Regions from separate parts of the Rossellomorea sp. NRS-1567 genome, predicted to be linked through region 1. Evidence: riboswitches for the same ligand, from Rfam matches in the RefSeq annotation. Region 1 holds a riboswitch; each other region holds the start of a gene.

Region 1 (6,282 bases):
TCGGGTGTGAATAACCCGCCGATCACGTGAAACAGCGTGCTTTTCCCACTCCCGGAAGGACCGAGGATCGAGACAAACTCACCTTCTTCAACATGAATGGAAAGCTCATCGAGGATCAACTCCCCATCAAAGTATTTAGACATATTTTGTATGGATAAAGTCGTCACGTTATCTGTCCTCCTTTCGGTTCCACTTAATGGTGATTTTTTCTAATAACAAAATGATTCCAAAGAAAACCAGGCTGAGCAGCATAATCATAAAGATGGCTACAAATACCCTGTCTGTCCTGAAGGAAGAAGAGGCAAGAGTCATATAGACACCGATCCCTTTCTGGGCACCTAACCATTCTGAAATCACCGCCCCCATCACACTATAGGTAGCTGAAATTTTCAATCCTGAGAAGATGGAAGGAAGTGCATGGGGCCATTCAACTTTTCGAAAGATTTGACCTTTTGTGGCTCCCGACATTTTCATGTAAAGGATGTACTCTGCGTTTGTCTGCCTGAATCCATCCAATGCAGAGACCGCTACCGGAAAGAAGCAGATCAAGGTAATGACAATGATTTTCGGCAATAGTCCAAATCCAAACCAGATAACAAGTAAAGGAGCCAAGACGATAATCGGAATATTTTGAGACAAAATCATAAGTGGATATATCGCTTCTCTTACCTTGGGCAGAAGGTGCAGACCCATTGATGTCCCGATTCCAATTGTACATCCAATCACAAACCCTCCGATCGTAAGGAGAGTTGTCGAAGCAAGGTGTCCTGTAAACGTGGACCATGAGGCGACTCCTTCCGCCCATATTTCTGAAGGTGAAGGCATTAGCCATGCCGGCACCTCAAATACTCTAATGGTGAATTCCCAAATGATGAATAAAAGGATGATGACCAAGAAGGGTCTCCATCCTTTCGATATCCATGCTTTCATCCTTTATACTTCTCCGTCAATTGATTCATTTCAATCCCGGCAGGCTGATATAATACCTTGATTTGAGAAATGACGTTTGAGCTGCCCATTTCAGTCATTCGTTCATTCATTTGTTCAATCACCTTAAATAAGTCAGATAGATTCCCTTCCATGGTCGTTTCTAAAGGATGGACTTCATAACGGACACCTGATTTATCAATGATCGCGATGGCTTCATCCACGTATGGTATAACATCTTCACCATTTTGCGTCTTCGGAATAATTTGTATGCTTACGAGTGCGTTCCCCATTTTGTTCACCTCTTATTTTGGTAAGAATTCGTTTGTGAAAGCTTTTTTACTGTCCAGTTCCTTATCTAATAAATCGTTATCATACATCCATGAAGCATAGTTTTCCCAAACCTCCAGCTTCTGCTCTCCCCATCTGTCAGCGTCATCCTTGTATTTAGGAGCCAGCCATTCCTGACTCTTCATGACTAATTCTTTATCAAGATCCGGAGCTTCATCTAATAGGATCCCACCGGCCTCTTCCGGATTGTCGATTGCAAACTGATAGCCTTTTGAAGAAGCTGATAAAAATGATTTAACCGTTTCAGGGTCTTTTTCAATCATCTTTTCATTCGTCGTCAAGACAGGAGTATAATAATCCAGTTTTTCAGAGTAATCCTTTACGTACATCATATTCAAATCCTCACCGCGAAGCTCTGCTTCAATCCCTGTCCATCCATAGTAGATCCACGCAAAATCAACATCCCGTTTCACGGCAGTAAAGAAATCTGTATCTCCCATGTTTACAAAATCCACTTTCTCTACATCTGCGTTTTCTTGTTTCATAATCGACGTCATGACGGCTTTTTCTACAGGTGATCCCCATCCTCCATAACTTTTCCCTTCAAAATCCTTTGGAGTCGTTATACCCTTATCCTTAGGTGAAGCAAACCCGGATGTATTATGCTGTATGACCGCAGCTATAGATACGAGTGGTACGTCCTGTACCCTTGCTTGCGTGACACTTTCCTGGTATCCAACCCCGAACTCAGCTTTACCCGAGGCAACGAGTTGATCTGCCCCTGCCTCACCAGGTAAGATGATATCCACATCCAGCCCCTGCTCTTCAAAGTATCCCTTTTCTTTCGCAACGTATAATCCAGTGTGATTGGTATTCGGTGTCCAGTCCAGTACAACCGTAACCTTTTTAAGACCTTCTTTCTGTTCTGATTTATTTCCTCCACCACTGCAAGCAGTTAAAAGAAAGACAGAACAGATGATATACATCCATTTTTTCATCATGATTCCTCCTCAAATCCTTATATGTAGTTGTAACGTTTATACTTATTCTTCACTTAGTAGAGAGAATGAATGTAAAACACCTTAGACCGTCAGGACACAACAACAAAAAGCGCCCCAAGCTTCAGCGAGGGACGCATTGTTAAACATGATGATGTAATGTTTAAGAGAATGTTTCCTACGCTGGTATCAGCCAGTTCAGGTTCAAAGGGTCAGTATCTTATCAGGATACAATCTCAACCGGCCACACCGGTCCCCCTACACTTGTACTATAAAATTAAACGTTATCTTCTTCCCTACTTTGCCACAGAAAAGGTGGATATTCAAGCATTTCCTCTTAAATAGACTTACATTTGAAAGACCCTCTCATAATCACCGGAATTTAACAGCCTATTAATGAACGGGATGTATGTAGATACAACGTGTGAATACCCTTTTTGATTGTAAAAAAAGGTGTATTGAAGAAGAAAGATAATGACTAAGAATGGCATCAGTTCCTTTTCTTCCTGAGTTAAAGTTCCATCGGACTGATAGCCCTCCATAAAGGTATGGATACATTCAATTTGCTCATCCTCACCCTGCTTAACCTGGTCTTTGAGCATCCCTGCAAGAAAGTAACAGACATCTGCTATGCGGGGTGCTTTTCGTATCCTCTCGAAATCTATGATACCTGTCACCCTTTCCTCTTTCACGAGAATATTACGCGGATGACAGTCGCTATGGACGAGTTGATGGGGCAATTTGCTATAGGAGAAAGACCAATCATTCAGCCTGCCAAGAAAACCTTCCCGCCACCTTTCTATCAATGTTGAATCCTGCACGCTTATCCACTCTCTCAAATGTGTTTCAACTTTCCATTCTTCTACCTCGAATTTACAGACGTATTGTTTTAGACTGCCATGGAGTTGGGATAGGTATGTACCCACCATTTTCAAAGAAGTTAAGGAATAGACTTGTACCGGTACCCCCTTCAGCGCTTGATACAGAGAGTAGAAAACTTGATGTTGTCGTACATATGGCTGATGCGAGACCGTTAGCAGTGGCCTTTCGACAGGAAGTCCGTTTTCCAATAAAAAAGAAGTTAAGAGCAGCTCTTCTATTCGCTTCTCCACTGAAGAGTTCAATCTCTTTTTTAAATAAAATGTCTTCTCCCGACTCTTCACCTTATAAACATTGTGATGATGGCCCACGGTCTCTATGGAGGAAGGGGGAACCTTCCAGTTCAATAATAGATCATGAAGAGGTTGAATCATTTTTAATTCCTTTCGAAACATAGTAATATACGTTTAGTATGACTATGAAAGAATGTCTACATACCATATGAAAAGAGGTTGCATCGATGCAAAGAATACAAATGACGGAAGACTTATCATTCTCAAGAATCATTCATGGGTTGTGGAGACTTGCAGACTGGAATCAATCAAAGGAAGACACCCTTTCTCTAATCCAGCACAATATTGAAAACGGAATCACAACTTTTGATCACGCAGATATTTATGGCTCGTATACATGTGAGGCGTTATTTGGTGAGGCTCTCAACCTACAGCCGTCCTTACGAGCAAAGATGGAAATTGTGACAAAATGCGGTATTGTCCTGCCTTCCGACAATCGTCCTGAACATAAAACACATCATTACAACACGAGTAAAAAGCATATTCTGGCTTCTGTTGAAAACTCCCTGCAGAACCTGAAAACGGACTACATCGATTTATTATTGATTCACAGGCCAGATCCGTTTATGAATGGAGAAGAAGTGGCGGAAGCCTTCACTCAATTGAAAGAAGAAGGAAAGGTCCGTCATTTCGGAGTATCCAACTTTAAAGACCATCAATGGAATATGCTTCAATCCTACTTACCGTTTCCATTGATCACCAATCAAATCGAATTATCTGCATACAATTTAGAAAACTTTGAAGATGGTACGTTAAACCTTTGCCAAGAGAAACGTGTCGCGCCGATGGCCTGGTCACCACTTGCAGGCGGGGCGATCTTCAGAGGAAAAGATGAGAAAGCCGTTCGCCTTCAACATACTTTGAAGAAGGTACAAGAAGTAACAGGTGCAAAGGGAATTGACGAGGTTCTATATGCATGGCTTCTTAATCACCCGGCAAACATTATGCCTATCGTCGGTTCAGGTAAAAAGGAACGCATTCAACATGCGATCGACTCTATGTCGATTACATTAAATCACGATCAATGGTTTGAAATCCTGCAAACCTCTATGGGGCATGATGTTCCTTAAAGCTTTCAACAACAAAAAAAGACGATCCTTTTCTAGTAAAAGGTTCGTCTTTTTTTATTGAGCTATATCTCCACCAACATAAAATTCCAGATAAACATCTTGTAATTCATTCATTGAAAGCTCATAAAGCTGCTTTCCAAAATATTTATATACGCCAATCCTTAATAATTGTTGAATATAGAAGTCTTTTTTTAATTCGGGTGTCTTTTGTTGCTGTGATTTATTTTCTTGATGTAACATGTTCATCCCTCCAGTTGAAGATATACCCCACATCTGGAGTGAACTAAACATCCCCTTACACATTGGAAAGAAAAGGAGAAAGAAAAGCGAGAGCTGTTACGTACAAACGTGATGATGGCCCTCTGTGACACTTTTTCCCTCAACTTGAATCGTAGAATGATGAATGCCAAATTCCTCTTCAAGAAAGGCTGAGAGTCGTAATAGAATTATATCCCGATTCACTTCGTTTCCTACCACTACATGGCAGCTTAGTGCTGTGAATCCCGACGTGATGCACCATACATGAAGATCATGTACTTCAATGACTCCCGGGATGGCAGCCAGGCTATTCTTCACATCTTCCGTATCGATCCCTTTTGGTGATCCTTCCATTAAGATATGAATGGAATCCTTCGTTACTCTCCATCCCGAAATGACGATTAGGATGGCAACCATGACAGATGCAATAGGATCCGCCAAGTTCCAATTAAAGAAATAAATCAAGAGTCCGGCTGCAATGGCCCCTACCGACCCCAACATATCACCAAGTACATGAAGAAAGGCACTTCGAACATTCAAGTTATGTTCCGTATCCCCTCTCATTAAAATCCATGCCACGATAATGTTTACAACCAGACCTATGATGGCGATCACCATCATACCTGGTGAAACCATAGGAGTATCTATAAAACGATGATACGCTTCCCAGAAAATATAGAGGGAAACGAGAATCAACGTGATGCCATTAATGAACGCCGCCAGTATTTCAAATCGCTTGTACCCATACGTCTTCCCTTTATCCGATGCCTTCTCACCTATATAAAAGGCTGCCAGACTAAGACCTAAAGCGGCTGCATCACTAAGCATATGTCCCGCATCGGAAAGAAGAGCAAGGCTATTTGTGACGATTCCCCCTATGACTTCGACGATCATAAAAGTAAATATAAATAGGAAACTGATTAATAATGCTTTCTTATTCTGATTATGTCCATGACTGTGGTCGTGACCCACATGACATCCCTCACTTCCGGTCTCTGACTCTTAATAACCTTAGACCATTCAATGTTACGAGTAATGTTGCTCCCATATCGGCAAAAATCGCGATCCATAACGTAAGCCAGCCGGGGATGACAAGTAATAAAGCAAGAAGCTTGATCCCAATGGCAAACGAGATATTTTGTTTGATGATGGTAAGCGTTTTTCGACTTAAGCGGATGATATATGGCAGTTTTGTAAGGTCATCGTTCATTAACGCAATATCTGCCGTTTCCAGTGCTGTATCGGTTCCTGCCCCACCCATGGCGATCCCTACATTTGAGGTTGCAAGTGCAGGGGCGTCATTGATACCATCCCCAACCATGGCGACCTTTCCATACTTGTTCATATAGCGTTTGACAAAGTCTAATTTATCTTGTGGCAGCAGGCCTGCTTTAATTTCTTTGACCCCTATAGTTCTCCCGATCGATTTCGCCGTATTGTGATGATCTCCTGTCAGCATCACCGTTTGTTCAATGCCCAAATGATGAAGGCTGTCGATGATTTCGCGACTTGTTTCCCGCACTTCATCTGCCACGGCTACAAGAGCTAATGGAGTATCATCGATTC
Region 2 (4,371 bases), on a different contig from region 1:
CCAATATTCTTGGGTGGTTTTTTTGTGTTTATGTGCCCTCCCGGAAGATACGATAGGTGTTTCACAAACATCATTCAGAAAGGAGGAACTTACATATGGCAAAGGATTTCCGCTACTTATGTTATCCCTATATGCGTGAGTCTGTTTCAACCGTAGATTTTGAGATCCGGACCGATTCACTGTCGACTAAAATCGGACTCGCGTCATCATTGACGGAACACTTACCGAAAGTGCACGACGATTTACTATATTTAGCTGAGATGGCGTACCATCTCAATGGCTCGGTGCGGGGAATGACGGCCATCATGGAAGAGGACTTGAATAAATTGAGCCAAATGTACGATCGTTATGTGTTGGAAGTCGAGGACCTTATCCAAACCTTTGTCCTTCCTCAAGGCTGTACAGCCGCATGTACGCTTCATACCTGTCGCAGTGAAGCAAAAAAGTCCGTCCGTGCCTTACATAAAGTCAGTACTGAGATGAAAGTGGAGAACATTTTATTTAAGTACGCTCATTTACTGGCAAATGTCCTGTTTGTGATGGCTGTGTATGTGAATAAATGTGAAGGGATTGAAGAAATTCCTTTTGTGAGTAAATCGTATAGCGAAAAAAAATAGAGAAGCGGGGAAGATGAAATATGAAAAAGTCATGGTTAAATAGTTTACTATTATCAATCATCCTGGTTGTTTTCGCAGGGTGCAGCAATGGGGAAGAAGTAACATCCACAAAGGAAGTCAAGCCTGAAAATGAGTCTTATTCTGTGACAGATGACAGGGGAGAAGAGATTAGCTTTGAGAAAGTGCCGGAAACCGTTATTTCCTTACAGCCGAGTAACACAGAGATTCTCTTTGCCATAGGAGCAGGAGATAAGGTAGTCGGGGCAACTGAATTCGACAACTATCCTGAAGAAGCGAAGGAGATTAAAAGAGTGTCGGATTCCATGACGGTCAATGCTGAAGAGGTCATTGCACTAAAGCCCGAAGTTGTCATTGCATATACCACTGGAGATGATGCCGGAGTGAAGCAACTTGAAGAGGCAGGATTAAACGTATTCGTCATTCAATCTGCCCAAACCTTTGAAGATGTTTATGGGGATATTGAACAAATTGCAACGGTAATGGGAGTAGAGAAGAAGGGGAACGAATTGGTAGACGGCATCAAGCAACAGATTTCAGATGTGAAAGAAAAAGTAAGTACACTAAAGGAAAAAGAACAAGTATATTTTGAAATCAGTCCCTCCCCGGATATTTATACAGCAGGAGCAGAAACGTTTCAGCAGGAAATACTGGAAACGGCCGGGGTAGATAATATTTTCGTAGACCAAAAAGGCTGGGTGAAAGTAGGCGAAGAAGAAATCATTAAACGGAATCCTAATATGATTTTAACGACAGTGGGGTATGTCGACGAGCCGACAGCCGAAATCAAGTCCCGGGAAAGCTGGAAAGATGTACATGCAGTGAAAAATGACCAGATCCATTTCTTGGACTCAGATATTATGTCAAGACCGGGACCGCGTATTGGCGAAGCCGTTGAGCTAACAGCAAAAACGGTGTATCCGGATTTATTGTCTGAATAAAGTAAGATATTAGATTGGAGAAGACAGTGATTTGTATGTGGAATCATTGTCTTTTTTATCTCAAGTTCTACAATCTTCAACATTGTGATAAAGTTAACGTAACATCATCACGTTAGGAGAATTCAACATGAGCAAACTGGAAGTCATAGTCTTGAATGAGGAGGATGCCAAAGTTGCAGAAGCATCCGGAGCAGATCGACTTGAATTGGTGTCTGCCATACATGAGGGAGGATTAACTCCTGATTTTCATGTGATAGAAAAAGTATTAAGGACTGTTTCGATTCCTGTTCAGATTATGATCCGATTACATAGTAAATCTTTCTCGTATCAGTCTGATGAATTGCATACCATGGCCGAACAAGTTAGAACCATAGTTGAAATGGGGGGCCGGGGCATCGTTTTTGGCGCATTATCACATGAAGGTAAGCTTGATTCCCACGCTTTAAAGGAGATCGTACAAAATGCGAAGGGTCAATCGATTACTTTTCACCGCGCTATCGACCTCTCCGATGATCCAGTAGCCTTATGTAAAGGAATATTCCATTCAGGCTTAAACGTTGATCGAATTCTCACATCAGGGGGAAGATCTGAAGTGAGTAAGGGATTGGATACGATTGGTGAAATGAGGGAAATTGAGAAAATGGGTGGTCCCATTATCATGCCGGGTTCTGGTTTAACTGTGGAAAATATAGGAAAAATACACAGCAAGCTAAAAGCAAGAGAATATCATGTAGGTTCAGGTGTCCGTCATAATGGGAGCTATGAATTAGGTATAGACTCTAAAAAGGTAATGGAAATCAAACATGTGATTATGTCCTAATATGATTTGTTACTATACTACTATTGGAAAAAAGAATAAATCATGGTAAAAATAGTATGTAATACAATAGAATACTATCAATATTTCTACTAGGGGAGTCCGATACATTGCTTGGACTGAGAGGAGAACGCATAAGTTCTTTGACCCTTTGAACCTGATCTGGATGATACCAGCGTAGGGAAGTAGTACGGAAGCGTTTATTTGTGTTTTGAGGCGCTTACTACTTTTTGACATTTCGGGTTCTGATTATTCAGGACCTTTTTTTTGTGTCTTCATGTCCTTTTGTTAAACAATGGGGATGCCTGACGCAGTAACTTCTAAGATCCAATCAAAAGGAGGAGAAGTTAAGTGGCAATCGAGTTAAAAACGCAATTTAAAAACAGTAAAAAAGTATATGTTGGAGGGTCAAGGCCAGACATACATGTACCGGTGAGAGAAATTGAACTGAGTAGGACGAATGTTACCTTGGGCGTGGAAGAAAATGAACCGGTTCGTGTATACGATACAAGCGGACCTTATACAGATGAGCATTACCAAGTCGATATTAATAAAGGATTACCTTCCGTTCGCACAGAGTGGATCCAAGAACGTCAGGATGTCACGGCTTACCCCGGACGTGACATCGAACCGGAAGATAACGGCTATAAATCAGACGATCCTCGTGCAAACGTAGAGTCGTTCCCTACTATCAAACGTACCCCAATGCGGGCGAAAATGGGTCGTAATGTGACTCAAATGCATTATGCGAAAAAAGGAATCATTACACCGGAAATGGAGTTCATCGCTATCCGGGAAAATGTTGATCCGTCATTTGTAAGAGAAGAAGTAGCAAAGGGCAGGGCCATCATTCCTGCTAATATCAATCATCCTGAATGTGAACCGATGATCATCGGTCGTCACTTTCATGTGAAAATAAACGCGAATATCGGAAACTCTGCCGTATCATCTTCCGTTGAAGAAGAAGTGGAGAAAATGACGTGGGCAACTCGTTGGGGTGCCGATACCATAATGGACTTATCAACAGGTAAAAACATTCATACAACAAGGGAGTGGGTCATTCGAAACTCCCCTGTCCCTGTCGGTACGGTCCCGATCTATCAAGCACTTGAAAAAGTAAACGGAATTGCTGAGAATCTTACTTGGGATGTGTACAGGGATACATTGATCGAACAGGCGGAGCAGGGAGTTGACTATTTCACCATTCATGCAGGTGTATTATTGCGGTATATTCAGCTGACGGCTGAGCGTACAACAGGCATTGTTTCCCGTGGAGGTTCAATCATGGCACAATGGTGTCTTGCCCATCATAAAGAGAACTTTCTTTATTCACATTTTGAAGATATATGTAAGATTTTAAAAGCCTATGATATCTCCGTTTCCTTAGGAGATGGTTTAAGGCCCGGATCAATCGCTGATGCGAATGATGAAGCACAGTTTGCCGAGCTTGAAACATTAGGCGAGCTAACCAAAATTGCTTGGAAGCATGATGTACAGGTGATGATTGAAGGCCCTGGTCATGTACCGATGCATATGATTAAAGAGAATGTGGATAAGCAAATGGAAATATGTCATGAAGCTCCTTTTTATACCCTGGGGCCATTAACGACAGATATTGCACCGGGGTATGATCACATTACTTCCGCCATAGGGGCTGCCATGATCGGTTGGTTTGGAACAGCTATGCTGTGCTATGTAACACCGAAAGAGCATCTGGGATTACCGAATAAAGATGATGTGCGAGAGGGTGTCATTGCTTATAAAATCGCAGCACATGCAGCGGATTTGGCGAAAGGGCATCCAGGGGCACAAGTAAGGGATAATGCCGTTTCTAAGGCTCGATTTGAATTTAGATGGAATGACCAATTTAATTTATCCCTGGACCCGGAACGTGCAAGGGAGTATCATGATGAAACACTTCCTGCAGAAGGGGCAAAAACGGCCCATTTTTGTTCAATGTGTGGACCGAAATTTTGTT
Region 3 (6,282 bases), on a different contig from region 1:
ATCAAGGAAGAATGCAACTTAATGTAAGGGTTGATAAGGAAACATCAAAGAAATTGGATGAAATCGTTGAATACTATCAGCAAAACACGAAAATTGGAAGAGTTTACAAAGGTGATGTGTTAACGGATATCATCCATAAATCCTATGAGATCATGCAGAAGCAAAAAGCAATTCAAAATCGGAAATATTAATATTATATAATGGGGAATTTTATACGATTTTCTTGTCTATACGGTGGGACAATTCTTAAACTGTTTGTATGAAAATGGGTATAATTTATGTCATACTATAGGTTATATAGTTAAAAAACTGAAAGTAAAAGAGGTAATTTTATTGTGCAAATGCCGAAAAAGTTAATCAATATTCAAAAAGGATCAGGAATTTCCCCTTATATATGGAGCATCATCAGCATCCTGCCATTTTATTTTATCTTTCAGTCCTCCTCTTCCATCGAAATTGTTGTAGGGATTTCCTTGACCATCATGTTCTTTATTTCTTTACGATTTGCTTTTATTTCAAGGGATTGGCCGGTTTATTTATGGACATCGATTTTAATCGCGATATCCATTACCATGACCATTCAATTTAATTTTATTTATTTTGCTTTTTACATTGCCTACTATAATGGGAATATAAAAAACCGGGTGGCGTTTTTAACCCTTTATATCATCCACCTGGTATTAACGACGGCATCGATCAATTATAATTTTGTTATACAGGACGAATTATTTTTATCCCAATTTCCTTTTATTCTGATCATTTGGATAAGCGTCATTCTGTTGCCGTTTAATATTTATAATCGAAATAAACAGGTGCAGCTCGAAGATCAGTTGGAAGATGCAAATAAACGTATTTCAGACTTGGTCAAGCAGGAAGAACGCCAGAGGATTGCCCGGGATCTACACGATACATTGGGTCAAAAGCTTTCTCTTATCGGCCTGAAAAGTGATTTGGCCAGAAAATTGGTGTACAAAGATCCAGAGCTGGCCAGAAGCGAATTAAAGGATGTTCAGCAAACGGCACGAACGGCTTTGAGTGAAGTAAGGACAATGGTATCTCAGATGAGGGGGATCCGGCTAAAAGACGAAATCGTCCGGATCAAACAGCTATTAAAGGCAGCGGAAATTGATTTCGTGATGGATGATGAGGTCATGATCCCCCAAGCATCACTCTTTCTGGAAAATATCTTGAGCATGTGCCTGAAAGAAGCCGTGACGAATGTTGTCAAACACAGCAAGGCGTCGCACTGTGAGCTAATCATTGAAGAGTCGGATAAAGAGATGACCATCATAGTGAAGGATGATGGTATGGGAATCGAGGGGGATTACACACTGTCTAAAGGCAGCGGCTTAATCGGGATGAGAGAACGGTTAGAATTTGTAAATGGGAGCTTAGACGTTTTTTCCGAGAATGGGACCACTTTGATTATGAGAGTGCCGAAAGTAATCAAGCAAACAGACAGGGAGGGAATGGAATGATTCGAATTGTTATTGCAGAAGACCAGCGAATGCTATTAGGTGCCTTAGGCTCGTTACTTAGTTTAGAGGATGATATGGAAGTGGTTGGAAAGGCGGGCAATGGAGAAGAAGCCATTGCCCTCGTCCACGAGCTGCAGCCGGATATTTGTATCATGGATATTGAAATGCCCAAAAAGACTGGTCTTGAAGCAGCAGAGGAATTAAAAGGCGAAAATTGCAAAGTGATTATCCTCACAACCTTTGCCAGGTCCGGTTATTTCCAGCGTGCATTAAAAGGTGGAGTGAAGGGTTATTTGTTAAAGGACAGCCCAAGTGAAGAACTGGCGTACTCGATTCGTCTTGTCATGGAGGGTAAACGTATGTATGCACCAGAGCTCATGGACGATGTGTATAGCGAAGAGAACCCCCTGACAGACCGTGAAAAAGAAGTGTTGGAGCTGGTTGCTGACGGGAAAAACACGAAGGAGATAGCCGATGAGCTCAGCCTCAAAACGGGTACCGTCCGAAACTATATCTCAACCATACTCGACAAGCTTGAAGTTAAAAATCGAATCGAAGCCATCACTCAATCAAAAGAAAAAGGATGGTTTAAATGATGGGCAGGGACGGACCTCCAATATGGAGGTCCGTCCCTGCTTTTATTTTAGTGTTTATTAATTTTTAATCTATTGATTGTATATATATAATTGCGGCAGTCGCCTAATTATGCTTTACAAGAGCCACATTCTAAAAAGAAGTTCATTTAAATTTATAAATGGGTATCCTTTGATATGATTGGTTTTGTATGGAAAGGACAAAGTGAAAATGATGAAAGGTTTTCTTTTTGGTGTTGACAAGTAAAAGAATCGTGGTACGATAGCATCGAATACAAAATTTCATAGGACGATCCACTAGGGGTGCCTTCTAAAAGGCTGAGATTAAAGTGTGACTTTAAGACCCTTTGAACCTGATCTGGTTGAGACCAGCGTAGGGAAGTGGTGTTTGACGGTCACATAGAATCGAATTCTATCAAACTGATCTCAAGCCACTTTCTGTATGCGGTATGCATAATGAAAGTGGCTTTTTTTGTTGCCCATTTCGGGTCGTCTGGAAAAGGAGAAAGATACTATGTCATTTACAGCGTACTTAAGAAACGAAGTGAAGGAAATTTGGGAAGCGAGTTTTCACCATCCTTTTGTTAAAGGTATCGGGGATGGAACCCTCCCCCTTGAAAACTTCAGATACTACATTCTGCAGGATGCCTATTACCTCTCACACTTTTCGAAGGTGCAGGCACTTGGTGCAGCCAAAGCAACAGATTTACATACTACATCGAGAATGGCAACACACGCAGTAGGAACGAATGAAGCAGAGCTTTCCCTTCATGAAAATTTCTCAAACCGTTTAGGGATTACGGAAGAAGAAAAACGGCAGTTCAACCCTGCTCCTACTGCCTATGCCTACACGTCGCATATGTATCGTTCCGCACAGTATGGAGGTCTCGCAGATATTCTGGCGGCAATACTCCCCTGCTACTGGTTATATTATGAGATCGGTGAACGCTTGAAATCATGTACACCTGAGGAGGCCATTTATCAGGAGTGGATCGCAGCTTATGGTGGAGAATGGTTTCGGGAGTTAGTGGATGAACAGATTCAGCGACTGGATGGATTGGCAGAAACGATGACACAAACAGATAAGGAAAGAATGAAAGAGAATTTCATTTTGAGCAGCATTTATGAATTACAGTTTTGGGAAATGGCATACACACTGGAGCAGTGGCCGTTTCAGTCATCTCTGGGCAAAGAAGGTAGAATACATGTCTAAATTAAAGCTGACAGACATTTTAGTAACGGTCGTGATCTCCATAGGTTTTGGGATTATCTATAAGCTATGGGGACCGGTTTACAACTTGTTAAAGCCATTTGGATTGCATGCTGATCAACTGATCTATGGTATGTGGTTCATGGCGGCAACCGTTGCTTTTTTAATCATTCGGAAACCAGGCGTCGCACTTCTGGCAGAGATTGCAGCCTCTTCAGGGGAATTTCTCATGGGAAGTGAATGGGGTCTCGAGGTACTATTGTTCGGTTTAATCCAAGGTTTGTTTGCAGAGTTGATTTTTCTTATCACCCGCTATAAGCGTTATGATGTCATCATCATTTGTATAGCAGCTGTGGGTTCAGCATTTGGCTCAATTCTGATGGACTACTTTAAGGGATACATGGGAGACCTGGTTTTGTGGAATTTATCTCTATTTATTGGTGCCAGATTGATAGGATCCATCGTGATAGCAGGCATAGGTGCCTTTTATCTCGTTAAGGCTCTGGAGAAAACGGGGGTAACCAGTTTGGTCAGACGTGCAGACCAAAAAGATTATGATGCCCTGAATCAGTAAAGGAGGGAAGGACGATGCATGTTGAAAATCTGCGCCTTACATTTTCCGGTTCAGATAAACTGATGTTTAAAGACGTAAGCCTTACGATTGAAGACGGGGAAAAGGCATTGCTGCTCGGGCCATCTGGTTGTGGCAAATCCACACTCCTCCAGGTTTTATCCGGTGTCATACCCCATTCGATAGATGTGCCGATGAAAGCTGACTCGATTGAGCGTCCTGAATCTTTCGGGTATGTCTTTCAAGATCCGGATGCTCAATTTTGTATGCCCTATGTAGATGAGGAAATTGCCTTTGTTTTGGAGAACAACCAGATTCCAAGAGACGAAATGCGAGAGATAATTAAAAATCTGTTAGAGAAAGTGAATTTAAGTCTGACGGATTCCCATACAAAAATCTCCACTCTATCAGGGGGAATGAAGCAAAAATTGGCCATTGCTTCTGCTCTTGCGCTCCATCCCCAAACACTATTTCTGGATGAGCCTACAGCCATGTTAGACGAAGAAAGCACAAAATCTGTATGGGAAACAGTGAAGACGACATGTAAAGATAAAACGTTACTTATCGTTGAGCATAAGCTGAGTCACGTACTAGAGATCATTGATCGTATTATTCTTTTCGATGCTAATGGAAGGATAGTGGCTGATGGACCAAAGGCTCACATTTTATCAAATTTCAAGGAAACATTGAAAATAGTCGGGGTATGGTATCCGGAAGCGTGGAATGATTATCTTTCTTCACACCCTCCGGAGAAGGTTGCCCCGTTTGGAAAAACGAATTTAAAGCTGGAGAACTTTAAAGGGTATATACAAAAAGAGGAAAAAATCCAACTCCAAAATGCCGTCAGCTTTAAAGGTGAATGGATTGCAATCACCGGAAAGAACGGAGCCGGGAAATCAACATTACTCCACAGTCTCATGAAATTCATCCAAACGACCGGTACGTATGAATTATATGGAAGACAGGTGAAAGGAAAGAATGTTCCAGAGGAATGTACGTTTGTTTTTCAAAATCCCGAGTTTCAGTTTGTGACACACAGTGTGTTTGATGAAGTTGCGTATACTTTTCGGCGGGGGAAAGTGGATGAAGGAAGAGTGGAGGAAAAGGTGCATGCACTATTGAAGCGATTCAAGCTTGATCCATACAAACATCATCATCCCTATCATTTATCCATGGGGCAAAAGCGCAGGTTAAGCGTCGCAGCGTCACTTGTCAGGAATAAAGATATTCTATTATTGGACGAACCGACCTTTGGCCAGGATTCTCAAAATACGTTTGCGTTACTTGAGATGCTTCGAGACTATCAAAAAGAAGGATATACCATTCTGATGGTGACACATGATGAAAATATCATTACTCACTTTGCATCCAGAGTATGGGTCATTGAAAATGGGCGTCTCACCCAGGATTTCTTTAATGAGATTGCTGGTAGTAAAGCAATATGAATATAGAAATCGAGCATAGAGAAACCTGGCTCCATCAAATCAATCCCAGCTTTAAGCTCTTGACCTTGATCGGGATTTTTGTATTTCTGCTTTTTATTCATTATCTTAACTTGTTGTTATATTTGAGCTTTCTCTTTTTTCTCCTGTTATGGGTTTTCTCAGGGTATTCATATAGAACCGTCAGTTTAATGATTTTACCCTTTTTTCTTGTTTTCATCTCTACAGCTTCATCAATGATTTTATTTGGGAAAGGTGAAACAACATGGATGAAATGGGGATTGATCCACATTACCGAAGAGAGCTTTTATCGGGGGATCCATGTTGGATTGCGTACCATCGTATTCGCTATATTGGGATTACTATTTGCTCTCACTACGAGACCGGTGAAGCTTTTCTACTCCCTCATGCAGCAACTGAGATTAAAACCTAAGTATGCGTATAGTTTTATGGCCGGATTCAGATTAATCCCCATTATGATTGAAGAATTCTTCACGATACGAAACGCGATGAGAGTCAGGGGAGTTGAAGAACGGAGAGGAATAAGGCACGTATTCCATAAATTGAAATCGTATTCCATACCCCTGCTTGCCCAGAGCATCAGAAGAGCTCACAGAATTGCCGTAGCCATGGAAACAAAGGGTTTTAAAGGAAGTGGGCAACGAACCTATTACTACAGAGTAACCTTTTCCAAATATGATGGATACTTCTTGGGGAGCATTCTCATCATGATTGCGCTCAGTTATTATTTTTCTATCCATCTACCTATTTTTCCGACGGGAGATGTTCGCTATGGGAATTGAAACGAGAAAACAATTACATGTGATTTCAACAGGAAAACAATCAGTGGAAGAATTAGTGAAAATCTCGAAGTCCGTTTATCCATATCTCGACATGCTCCACCTTCGCGAAAAGCAGTGGACGGGGAAAGAAATGGCTGTGGCCATAGATCGACTAGTAGCAGCAGGAGTTCCATTAACAAAATTAT

What was found. Region 1 has a riboswitch for thiamine pyrophosphate ahead of ACIFOD_RS18685 (ABC transporter substrate-binding protein). Riboswitches for the same ligand answer to the same signal wherever they lie in the genome.
Region 2: linked by a shared signal. The riboswitch ahead of thiC (phosphomethylpyrimidine synthase ThiC) and the one ahead of ACIFOD_RS18685 (ABC transporter substrate-binding protein) in region 1 are both predicted to bind thiamine pyrophosphate.
Region 3: linked by a shared signal. The riboswitch ahead of tenA (thiaminase II) and the one ahead of ACIFOD_RS18685 (ABC transporter substrate-binding protein) in region 1 are both predicted to bind thiamine pyrophosphate.

What each region holds. Positions count from the first base shown of each region.
Region 1 covers NZ_JBITPL010000025.1:111,574-117,855, forward strand. Annotated here, with positions in the region: gene ACIFOD_RS18670 (ABC transporter ATP-binding protein) at 1-167, opposite strand, end outside; gene ACIFOD_RS18675 (ABC transporter permease) at 169-930, opposite strand; gene ACIFOD_RS18680 (thiamine-binding protein) at 927-1,220, opposite strand; gene ACIFOD_RS18685 (ABC transporter substrate-binding protein) at 1,233-2,216, opposite strand; TPP riboswitch at 2,375-2,486, opposite strand; gene ACIFOD_RS18690 (phosphotransferase enzyme family protein) at 2,564-3,490, opposite strand; gene ACIFOD_RS18695 (aldo/keto reductase) at 3,556-4,458, shown strand; gene ACIFOD_RS18700 (Fur-regulated basic protein FbpA) at 4,513-4,698, opposite strand; gene ACIFOD_RS18705 (cation diffusion facilitator family transporter) at 4,795-5,688, opposite strand; gene ACIFOD_RS18710 (heavy metal translocating P-type ATPase) at 5,699-6,282, opposite strand, start outside.
Region 2 covers NZ_JBITPL010000011.1:34,597-38,967, forward strand. Annotated here, with positions in the region: gene ACIFOD_RS07165 (hypothetical protein) at 96-617, shown strand; gene ACIFOD_RS07170 (ABC transporter substrate-binding protein) at 638-1,576, shown strand; gene ACIFOD_RS07175 (copper homeostasis protein CutC) at 1,704-2,396, shown strand; TPP riboswitch at 2,478-2,594, shown strand; gene thiC (phosphomethylpyrimidine synthase ThiC) at 2,745-4,371, shown strand, end outside.
Region 3 covers NZ_JBITPL010000030.1:124,599-130,880, reverse strand. Annotated here, with positions in the region: gene ACIFOD_RS21060 (hypothetical protein) at 1-191, shown strand, start outside; gene ACIFOD_RS21055 (histidine kinase) at 342-1,478, shown strand; gene ACIFOD_RS21050 (response regulator transcription factor) at 1,475-2,074, shown strand; TPP riboswitch at 2,361-2,468, shown strand; gene tenA (thiaminase II) at 2,586-3,284, shown strand; gene ACIFOD_RS21040 (ECF transporter S component) at 3,277-3,855, shown strand; gene ACIFOD_RS21035 (ABC transporter ATP-binding protein) at 3,870-5,297, shown strand; gene ACIFOD_RS21030 (energy-coupling factor transporter transmembrane component T family protein) at 5,294-6,097, shown strand; gene ACIFOD_RS21025 (thiamine phosphate synthase) at 6,087-6,282, shown strand, end outside.